Regions from separate parts of the Micromonospora sp. CPCC 205561 genome, predicted to be linked through region 1. Evidence: riboswitches for the same ligand, from Rfam matches in the RefSeq annotation. Region 1 holds a riboswitch; each other region holds the start of a gene.
What was found. A riboswitch is a leader RNA that binds a small molecule or an ion and turns the genes downstream of it on or off. The one in region 1 is predicted to bind cyclic di-AMP.
Positions count from the first base shown of each region.

Region 2: another riboswitch for cyclic di-AMP. It lies ahead of V6V16_RS06090 (coiled-coil domain-containing protein); the one in region 1 lies ahead of V6V16_RS02685 (coiled-coil domain-containing protein).
Region 3: another riboswitch for cyclic di-AMP. It lies ahead of V6V16_RS05940 (C40 family peptidase); the one in region 1 lies ahead of V6V16_RS02685 (coiled-coil domain-containing protein).

Region 1 is NZ_JBAKHV010000002.1:96,803-100,069, reverse strand. Features, by position in the region: gene V6V16_RS02690 (carbonic anhydrase) at 1-712, shown strand, start outside; gene V6V16_RS02685 (coiled-coil domain-containing protein) at 859-1,878, opposite strand; cyclic di-AMP (ydaO/yuaA leader) riboswitch at 1,883-2,013, opposite strand; gene V6V16_RS02680 (YibE/F family protein) at 2,180-3,267, opposite strand, start outside.
Region 2 is NZ_JBAKHV010000006.1:22,134-25,400, forward strand. Features, by position in the region: gene V6V16_RS06085 (hypothetical protein) at 1-260, shown strand, start outside; gene V6V16_RS06090 (coiled-coil domain-containing protein) at 565-1,632, opposite strand; cyclic di-AMP (ydaO/yuaA leader) riboswitch at 1,646-1,777, opposite strand; gene V6V16_RS06095 (cation diffusion facilitator family transporter) at 1,931-2,848, opposite strand; gene V6V16_RS06100 (HelD family protein) at 2,984-3,267, opposite strand, start outside.
Region 3 is NZ_JBAKHV010000005.1:171,354-174,620, forward strand. Features, by position in the region: gene dcd (dCTP deaminase) at 1-454, shown strand, start outside; gene V6V16_RS05940 (C40 family peptidase) at 526-1,566, opposite strand; cyclic di-AMP (ydaO/yuaA leader) riboswitch at 1,579-1,714, opposite strand; gene V6V16_RS05945 (N-acetylmuramoyl-L-alanine amidase) at 1,952-3,267, shown strand, end outside.

The sequences.
Region 1 (3,267 bases):
AGGCATTCAACCGGGCCCGGAACGGACGCCTCCGGCGCCGGCCACGGACACCCCGGCCGGCGTCACGCACGCCGTACCCGCGGACCCGGAGCAGGCCCTGGCCGAGCTGCACGCCGGCAACCGGCGCTTCGTGACCGGCTCCCCACGCCATCCCAACCAGGACGCAGACCACCGTGCGGCGGTCGCCGACGGGCAGCACCCCTTCGCCGTGATCGTCGGCTGTTCCGACTCCCGCCTCGCCGCCGAGATCATCTTCGATCGCGGGCTCGGTGACCTCTTCGTGGTCCGCACCGCCGGGCACACCATCGGTCCCGAGGTGCTGGGCAGCGTGGAGTACGCCGTGACGGTCCTGCGTACGCCGCTGGTGGTGGTGCTCGGGCACGACTCCTGCGGCGCCGTCCAGGCGGCGCGCGCGGCGGACGCCACCGGCACCCGGCCGGCCGGGCACCTCTGCGCCGTGGTGGACGCGGTGGTGCCCAGCCTGCGCCGGGCCGCCGCCGAGGGCGTGGACGACCTCGAACGGATCGTCGACATCCACATCGCCAACACCGTCGAGGCCATGCTGGAGAGGTCCGCGGTGCTCGCCGCGGAGGTGACCGCCGGGCGGTGCGGGGTGGTCGGGATGTCGTACCGCCTGAGCGCCGGCGAGGTGAGCACGGTGGCCTCGGTGGCGGCCGGCACGGCGTCGCCGACCGCCGCCGTGCCCGCCTGACGACAGCCGACCGCCGCCGCCGTGCCCGCCTGACAGCCGCTCTGCGGCCCGCCGGCGCGGCCCGGGGTGGCGCACGCGGCGGCGGCCCGTGACGACGCGACAGGGCCGCTCCGCGTCCGCGGGGCGGCCCTGTCGTCGGGGCGTCTCTAGAGCAGTGACACGTGGACGTGGTCCGTGTGGTTCGACGGGCCGCTGTAGGAACTCCAACCGGTCGCCGGGAACCAGATCTGCCGGTTCCAGATCACGTAGTAGATGCCGAGCCGATCGGCGTTGCGGACCAGGAACGCGGTGAGGTTGTTGCCGTACATGTAGGTGTCGTCGTTGTGCCAGGGGGAGAACCCGCTGCGCTGCAGCGACCAGTCGCAGGCCCGACCCTTCGGATGCTCGTACGGCCCGCCGGAGCGGTAACAGCCGACGAAGCGGTCGAACTTGGCCCGCTTGACCTCCTTGTACATGTGCAGCGTCCGCGCGGTGATGCAGCCCGAGGTGGTCGGGTCGTTCTCGGTGCAGCCCAGGGGCTTCCAGTCGCCGTCCGCGGTACGCCCCGGCGCCATCCGGGCGACCGGCGAGGTGGCGACCACCTTGCCGCTGGTCAGCCCTCTCCCGCCGACGAGTGCGAGCGCCTTCTCCGCCTCGCGCTTGCCGCGGGCCATCTCGTTCGTCAGCTTCGTCTGCTCGCGGACCTCGGCGTCGAGGGCCAGCTTGGCCTGCTCGGCGCGGGTCTTGACCTCGTTCACCGCGGCGAGCTTCTTGGCGTTGACCATGTTCAGCTCGTCGAGGGCGGCGGCGCGCTTGACGAACGAGTCGGGGCTCGCGGTGTCCAGCAGCATCGACACCGCGCCGATCCGCCCGGTGCGGTAGGACTGGGCGGCGATCTGGCTGACCTGCGGGGCGAGCGCCTCCAGCTCGGCCTGCGACCGGTCGACCTCCAGGGCCAGTTCGAGCTGGCGCTTCTTGGACTTCTCCAGCTTGGCCTTGGCCTGGACGTAGCTGCGGTTCCGCGCCTCGATCAGGTCGTCGAGCAGCTTGGGCTCGTTGTCCCCGTGCCCCGAGGGCTTGGGTGGGGTGGTCGGTGCCGCCGCCGCCGGAAGGGGTCCGACGAGGACGGCCAGGGCGGCGAGCACGGCCACCACGGGCGTCGACCAGCGGCGTAGGGGTGCCGTCACAGTTTTCCCTTCCGTCGACCGCCGACCGGGTTAGCTGACGGGTTCGGGGCGGAAGTGGCCCCTACCGCTGTCGCGGATTCACCCCAGTTACCTGGGTCCCCGGCTCGCCTGGCGGCGATTGGGCGGCGGTACCGCAGGCGCCGCTGCGCGCCTTCGGCGGTGACCGGCAGCGAGGTTACCCGAGAGTGCTCCCGGGGATCTACGTCCCCAAGCCGACCAAATGCGTTGTTTCCCAGCGGCGGAGGGTGAGCAGTGACGCGTCTATCAGCGCCGACGTCCCTTTTGGTCACGCTGCGGAGTCTCACCATGCGGTGTCCGTACTGTCCCGGTCGGGCCAGCGGCCGGCGGCGGTGGGCGGCGGGTCCCCGGCGCGCGGGCCGCTGAGCGCCTCCAGCGCCTCGGAGCGGTCGGCCGCGGGCCGGGGGGCCGGGGCGGGCGTGGTCGCGGCGACGCCCTGCCCGGCGGCGGCCCCGCCGCGCCGGCCGGCCGTGGTCACCACGGCGGCCAGCCCGGTGGTCAGGGGCACGGCGGCGATCAGACCCAGGGTGGCGACCGCGCTGCGGACGATCTCCTGGGCCAGGAACTCGCTGGTCAGGATCTGGGTCACCGCCCGGGAATCGGCGGTCAGCAGGAGCAGCACCGGCAGTGAGGCACCGGCGTACGCCAGCACGATGGTGTTCACCGTCGAGGCGATGTGTGCCCGCCCGACCCGGGTCGCCGCCCGGTAGAGCTGCCCGCGGGACAGCCCGGGGTTGGCGTGCGCCAGCTCGGTGACGGTGGCGGCCTGGGTCACCGTCACGTCGTCGAGCACGCCGAGGGAGCCGATGATGATCCCGGCCAGCAGCAGGCCGTGCAGGTCCACGTCGGCCTGGAACATCGACAGCGTCGTGGCGTCCTCGCTGCCGAAGCCGGTCAGATGGGTCGCGGCGGTGGCGATCGTGCCGAGGACGCCGGTGAGCACCAGGCTGCCCAGGGTGCCGAGCACGGCGACCGAGGTCTGCGCGGTCACGCCGTGGGTGAGGTAGAGCACCACGAACATGATCAGGGCCGCCCCGACGACCGCGACCAGCAGCGGTGGGCTCCCGGCGCTGATGCCGGGCAGCACGAAGGTCAGCAGGATGGCGAAGCTCGCCGCCAGGCCGGCCAGCGCCGCCAGCCCGCGCCACCGCCCGAACGCGACGATCGCCGCCGCGAAGAGCGCCACCAGCCAGATCAGCGGCGCGCCCCGCTGGTGCTCCGAGATGCTGTAGGCGCTGACGGTGGGGTCGGCGGGGTCGGTGAGCTCGACCAGGATGATCTCGTCCCCGACGGCCACGGTCGGAGCGCCGGGGCCGGCCGGCACGGGCGTCTCCACCTGCTGGCCGGCGTCGGGGCCGTCGTCCACCCGCA
Region 2 (3,267 bases), on a different contig from region 1:
TCTATCTCGCCCTGCTGGTGCTCAGCGTCTATGCATTCCGCCGCCCCACTGTCGCCGCGATGCACATGGCCGGTGGCGCCTGGCTGATCTTCAGTGCCGAGCATTTCCTGTGGCACATGTTGCACCTGCAGATGTTCCCCATGGTCGACAAAATCGGCCATGTGCTCGGCCTTGGTGGCGTCCTGGTGCTCTCGATCCTGCTGCTGTTTCCCGATCGCACGCGCGGTGGTACGTCCGATCCCCACGCCGAGAAGACGTGAGCCGGACCGCCGCGACGAGCCGCGACCACGCCTCGAAGACCACGTCCTCGTCCATGGCCGCCACGCCTGGCTCTCCGTCGCCCGATCCGTGACCACAGAAGGAGAACCAGTCCCGGCGACGACATGATCATCGGTCATACCCGTACCCGAGATCCGAAGACTGCTCACCGCACTCGTAGTGCGATCAACCCACCCACCAGAACGCGTCCGGGCTTGGTCCCGACGGCGCAGACGACGCCGACACCAAGCCCGAACCTGCCACTACCGACGACGCGGCCACCCCTGACGAACTGCCGTTGCAGGATCAGTAGACCGAGAGATGGACGTGGTTGGTGTGGTCGCTGGACGGGTCGCCGTTGGCCCCGCTGTACGACTTCCACCCGCTGCTGGGCAGCCAGATCTGGCGGTACCAGATCACGTAGAGCACGGCGAGCCGGTCGGCGTTGCGTACGAAGTACGCCGCTAGGTTGTTTCCGTACGTCCGGTCGCCGCCGCTGGCGTCGCCGCCGAAGCCGCCCTTCTGGGCCGCGAAGTCGCAGGCCCGACCCTTCGGATGCTCGCCCGAGCCGCCCGGGCGGTAGCAGGAGACGTACCGGGTGAAGCCCGCCGCCTTGGCCTGGTTGAGCGCGTGCAGGGTGCGGGGGGTGATGCAGCCGTTGGCGGGGGTGGGGTCGTTGACGCTGCACGACTCGGAGGGCCAGGAGCCGTCGGAGTTGCGCGGTGCCGCCTTCGCCGTCTTGTTCGAGGTGCCGCCGGGGGAGCCGCCCCCAGCGGCGGACTGCTGCTTGCGGTTGGCGACCGTCAGCGCCCGTTCGGCCTGTTCCTTGCGCTTGGCCATCACGGTGACCTGCTTGCGCTGTTCCCGGATCTCGCCGTCCAGGGCCAGCTTGGTGCGGGCCGCCTCGTCGCGCGTCCCCTGGAGTTCGCGCAGGGCGCGGTCCTCGTTGGCGGCCACCGCGTCGAGGGCGGCGGCCCGGTCCATGAAGCCGTCGGGTGAGTTGCTGTTGAGTAGGGCGGAGGCGACGCCGAGCCGGCCGGTGCGGTACGCGACCCCGGCGATCTCCCCGACCTTCGCGGCGCGCTCGGTCAGCTCGGCCTCGTTCGTCTTCAGCTGGGCGGCGAGCTGCTGCTGCCGCTTGACCGACGTCTCCAGGGCGCGCTTGGCGTCCAGGTAGCCCTTGCTGGCGGCCTCCAGCTGCGCGCGCAGGGCGGGGGTGCCGCCCTCCTCGTCCTGCCCGGGTGCCGCGGCGAGCAGGCCGGCGCGGGCCGCGGCCGCCGGGGCGGCGGTGACCGGTGCCACCGCGGTGCCGAGGGCGAGCGCCGTGGCGATCAGGGCCGCCACGCGGGCGGCACGTCGTCGTACAGGTGCCATCACTGGCATACACGTGTCCTTCCGTCAGCCGCCGACCGGGTTAGCTGACGGGTTCGGGACGGAAGATCCCTACCGCTGACGCGGATGCACCCCACGAACATGGTTCCCCGGTTCGCCCCGTCGGGCGATTAGGCGGCGGCCACCGCCGGCACCGGTGGGTGCCGCCTGGCGGAGGCCGAAGCCGAGCCTACCGGTGCCGCTGTGACTGGCGCAGCGGAGGTGACTGACGGTGCGCGTCCACACACGGTCAAATCCGGCATAGCGCGACAATATCATCTCAGAATTAAGGCGCAGCTCATTACCACTCAACCGCCCCGCAGGCCCCGGTGGACGCTCCCGGCTCGATCTGCAACGTGGCGTGCTCGATCCTGAAGTCCTCGTGCAGCGCCGCGCGGGCGGCGCCGAGCACCGCGCCGACCTCCGCGTCGGGCGCCATGGTCAGGTGCGCCGAGGCCACCTCCATCCCGGAGGTCAGCGTCCAGACGTGCAGGTCGTGCACCTCGGCGACGCCGGGCACGGCGGCCAGCCTGTCGTGCACCGCGGTGACCTGGAGGTGCTCCGGAGCGGCCTGCACCAGGATGCGCAGCGCGGCCCGCCCGAGTCGCCAGGTGCGCGGCAGGATGAACACCCCGATCGCGACCGCCACCAGCGGGTCGGCCCACCACCAGTCGGTGACGGTGATCAGCAGGGCCGCCCCGATCACGCCGAGTGAGCCCAGGAGGTCGGCCAGCACCTCCAGGTACGCGCCCTGGACGTTGATGCTCTCCTGCGCCCCGGAGCGCAGCAGCGCGAAGGCGCCGACGTTGGCGAGCAGGCCGAGCACCGCGACCGCGAGCATCGGGCCGGCGAGCACCTCCGGCGGGTCGCCGAAGCGGCGTACCGCCTCGATGACGACGTAGACCGCGACGCCGGAGAGCAGCACGGCGTTGGCCAGCGCGGCGAGCACCTCCAGCCGGTAGAGGCCGAAGGTGCGCTGCGGGTCCGCCCCCGCCCGGCGGGTGGCGGCGATCGCCGCGAGCGCCATGCCGATGCCGAGCACGTCGGTGAACATGTGCCCGGCGTCGCTCAGCAGGGCCAGCGAGCCGGTGCGGAAGGCCGCGACCGCCTCCACCACCATCAGGCCGGCGAGCAGCCCGAAGGCGGCCCAGAGTCGACCCCGGTGGCGGTGTGCGGCGTTCGCCACCGAGCCGTGATGGTGGTCATGACCAGCGCCCACGCGCCACCCCCCGTCCAGGCGTCCCGATCCGCGTCCAATCTATGCTCACATCGCAATGTGTGCAAGTAAGTCGGAGACCCCGGCCGGTCGGCCAGGGGGACGCCGGCGGGGCGAAGTGGGGTGGGCCCGGCGGCCTCAGCCGGTCGGGTCGACGGTGGTCAGCCGCTGGGTGGCCCGGGAGAGCGCGACGTAGAGCGTGCGCACCCCGGAGCCGGGGTCGGCCCGGATCTCGCCCGGGGCGACGAGGACGACCCCGTCGTACTCCATGCCCTTGGCCTCCAGGCTGGTGACCACCTGCAGGCGCGGCGCGCCCAGCCCGGCCAGCCAGCCGGCCACCTCGTCGCGGCGGGGCACCGGGGTGATCACGCCGACGGTGCCCTCGACCTCTGCCAGCAGCGCGGCGGCCGCCGCCACCACGG
Region 3 (3,267 bases), on a different contig from region 1:
CTTCAACAACCACCTCTACACCCACATCGACCCGGCGCAGCAGCAGGACGACCTGACCTCGATGGTCGAGGTGCCGGAGGGCGAGCCGTACGTGCTGCACCCGGGCGAGTTCGTGCTGGCCTCGACGCTGGAGGTGATCTCGCTCGGCGACCAGCTCGCCGGGCGGCTGGAGGGCAAGTCGAGCCTGGGCCGGCTCGGGCTGCTCACCCACTCCACGGCGGGCTTCATCGACCCGGGCTTCTCCGGTCACGTCACCCTCGAACTGTCCAACGTGGCGAACCTGCCGATCACCCTCTGGCCGGGCATGAAGATCGGTCAGCTCTGCATCTTCCGGCTCTCGTCGCCGGCCGAGCACCCCTACGGCTCGGCCGTCTACGGCTCGCGCTACCAGGGGCAGCGCGGCCCCACCCCGAGCCGTTCCTGGCAGCACTGGCGCACCTGGCCGACCCGCTGACCCGGCTTCGGGCATGAGGAAGGGCCCTCTGCCGCGCCGGAGCGGCGGGAAGAGGGCCCTTCCTGTCGCTCTCAGCCGGGTCGGCCGTAGCTGTGGATCGGGCCGTCGTCGACCTTCTTCATCCTGATCGGCACCCCGGCCCGGGAGGCGTGCACCACCCAGCCGCCGCCGACGTACATGCCCACGTGGTGCAGGTCGCTGTAGTAGAAGACCAGGTCACCCGGGCGCAGCTCGCCCCGGCTGACGGTGGCGGTGGCCCGGCGCTGCTGTGCGGCGTTGTGCGGCAGCGAGACCCCGGCCTTCGCCCAGGCGGCGAGCATCAGCCCGGAGCAGTCGTACGAGTTCGGGCCCTCGGCGCCCCAGACGTAGGGCTTGCCGATCTGGGCGCAGGCGAACTTCACGGCGGTGCCGGCCGCGCCGCCGGGATAGCTGGCCGGGCAGGGCGCGGGGCGCAGCGGCCCGCCGCCGCCGCTGCCGTAGATCCGCAGTCGCAGCTTCTGCAAGCGGTCGATCTCGGCGTTGATCTGCTTCTTCTTCGCGGCGAGCTGGGCCTCGGTCCGGCCGAGCTGGCCGACCATCTCGTCCAGCGGCGCCTTCTTGGCGGCCAGCCGGTCCCGCAGCTCGACGACCCGCCGCACGTCCTGCTGCTGGTGGTGGGCGAAGCGGTCGAGCAGTTCGAGCTGCCCGACCATCTCGCTCGGCGAGCGGCTGCCGAGCAGGGCGTTGACGGTGGAGAGGGTCTCGCCCTTGTAGGCGCGGACGGCCAGCGCGCCGACCTTCTCCATCGCCTGGTCGACCTGCTTCTCCAGCGGCTTGATCTGCGCGGCGAGGGCGTCGGCCTGCCTGCGCCTGGCGGCAAGGTCCTGGCGGGTGGCGTTGTGCCGTTCGATGACCGGTTCGAGCTCGTTCCAGTCCTCGTCGATCTGGCGCTCGATCTCGGCTACCGTCGGTTCGGCGTGGGCCGCCGTGGCGCCGCCGGTCAGTACGACGGCGAACGCGGCCAGGGCGGCCAGGGCGGTGGTGCAGCGGTACCAGCGTGGGCGCGGCGCAGCCGTCGTGGGGCCGGCGGGTACCGACCGTGCCGACGGTGGCCGCGGGGCATGGTGTGCCACCGGGGTCCGGACTCCTTCTTCCTCTCCGCCTACCGGGTTAGCTGACGGGTTCGGGCGGGAAGGGAACGCCCTACCGCAGAGGCTGCGGATTCACCCCGGAGAACCTGGGTCCCCGGCTCGCTCGGGAGCGACTCGGCGGTGTCGGACCGTCACCGCCCCGGATGGACGGAGTGTCACCGGCCGACGAAAGACCAGAGTAGAGACGGCCGTTATCGATCCGCAACCCTCCGGGACGTGACACTCCGTACTGACCTGGGTCGGGCAGAACCGCAACCCGGGCGACGAAAATTTCCTTCCTTCTGAAGTGTCTGACAGGAAGGTATTGACCGGAGGCGGCGGGCGGGGCGAAGGTGACCCATATTTTCCCGTCCGACCTGGGGGTCTGATGCACCTGTCAGCGACAACGAGGAGCAGACGCGTCCTGCTGGCCGCCGCCGTGGCCGCCGCCCTGGCGGCGACGCCGCTTGCCGGCGCCGGTTCCGCCACCGCCGCGCCGACGACCGATCGGCAGCAGCAGTACGCCGCCGCGGCCGCCGAGTACGGCGTGCCGGAGAGCGTTCTGCTCGGTGTCTCCTACCTGCAGTCCCGCTGGGACACCAACGCCGGCACGCCGAGCACCAGCGGCGGCTACGGACCCATGCACCTCACCGACGCCGAGCACGTGGCCGCCCTCTCCGGGGGCACCCACCACGACGAGGGCACCGAGGACCCGCGCGGCGACGACTCCCGTCGTTCCCTGGCCGAGGCGCACGAGCCGCCGGCCACCCCGCCTCCCGCCGAGGCCGCGCTGCGTACCGTCGACGCCGCCGCCGCGTTGACCGGCGCCAGCGAGGAGACGCTGCGGACGGACGTCACGGCGAACATCCGGGGCGGCGCGGCGCTGCTGGCCGCGTACCAGAAGGAGATCGGCGCCCCGGTCGGCGCCGGCACCGACCCGGCGGCCTGGTACGGCGCGGTCGCCCGGTACTCCGGCGCGGACAGCGCCGACGCCGCGGCGGCCTTCGCCAACGAGGTGTACGCGACCATCGCCACGGGCGACAGCCGGGTGACCGACGACGGGCAGCGGGTCACGCTGGCCGGCCGCGCGATCCAGCCGGACCGCTCCTGGCTGGACCGGCTGCGCCTGCGCAAGCTCACCCGGCCCGACGGGCTGGAGTGCCCGAGCGACATCTCCTGTGAGTGGATCCCGGCCCCCTACCAGCAGTACGGCCCGACGCTCGGCGACTACGGCAACCACGACCTCGCCGACCGGCCCGCGCAGCAGAAGATCGAGTACATCGTCATCCACGACACCGAGGGCTACTTCGGGCCGAGCGTCAACCTGGTCAAGGACCCGAAGCGGGTGGGCTGGCACTACACCCTGCGCTCGGTGGACGGCCACATCGCCCAGCACATCAAGACCAAGAACGTCGGCTGGCACGCCGGCAACTGGTACGTGAACTCCAAGTCCATCGGCCTGGAGCACGAGGGCTTCGCGGGGCACGGCACCTGGTACACCGAGGCGATGTACCGCACCTCCGCCAAGCTGGTCCGCCACCTGGCTCGGGCGTACAACATCCCGCTGGACCGCGACCACATCATCGGGCACGACAACGTCCCCGGCACCGTCGCCGCGAACGTGCGCGGCATGCACTGGGACCCGGGACCGTACTGGAACTGGTCGCACTACTTCGACCTGCTCAAGGCGCCGTTCTTCTCGAC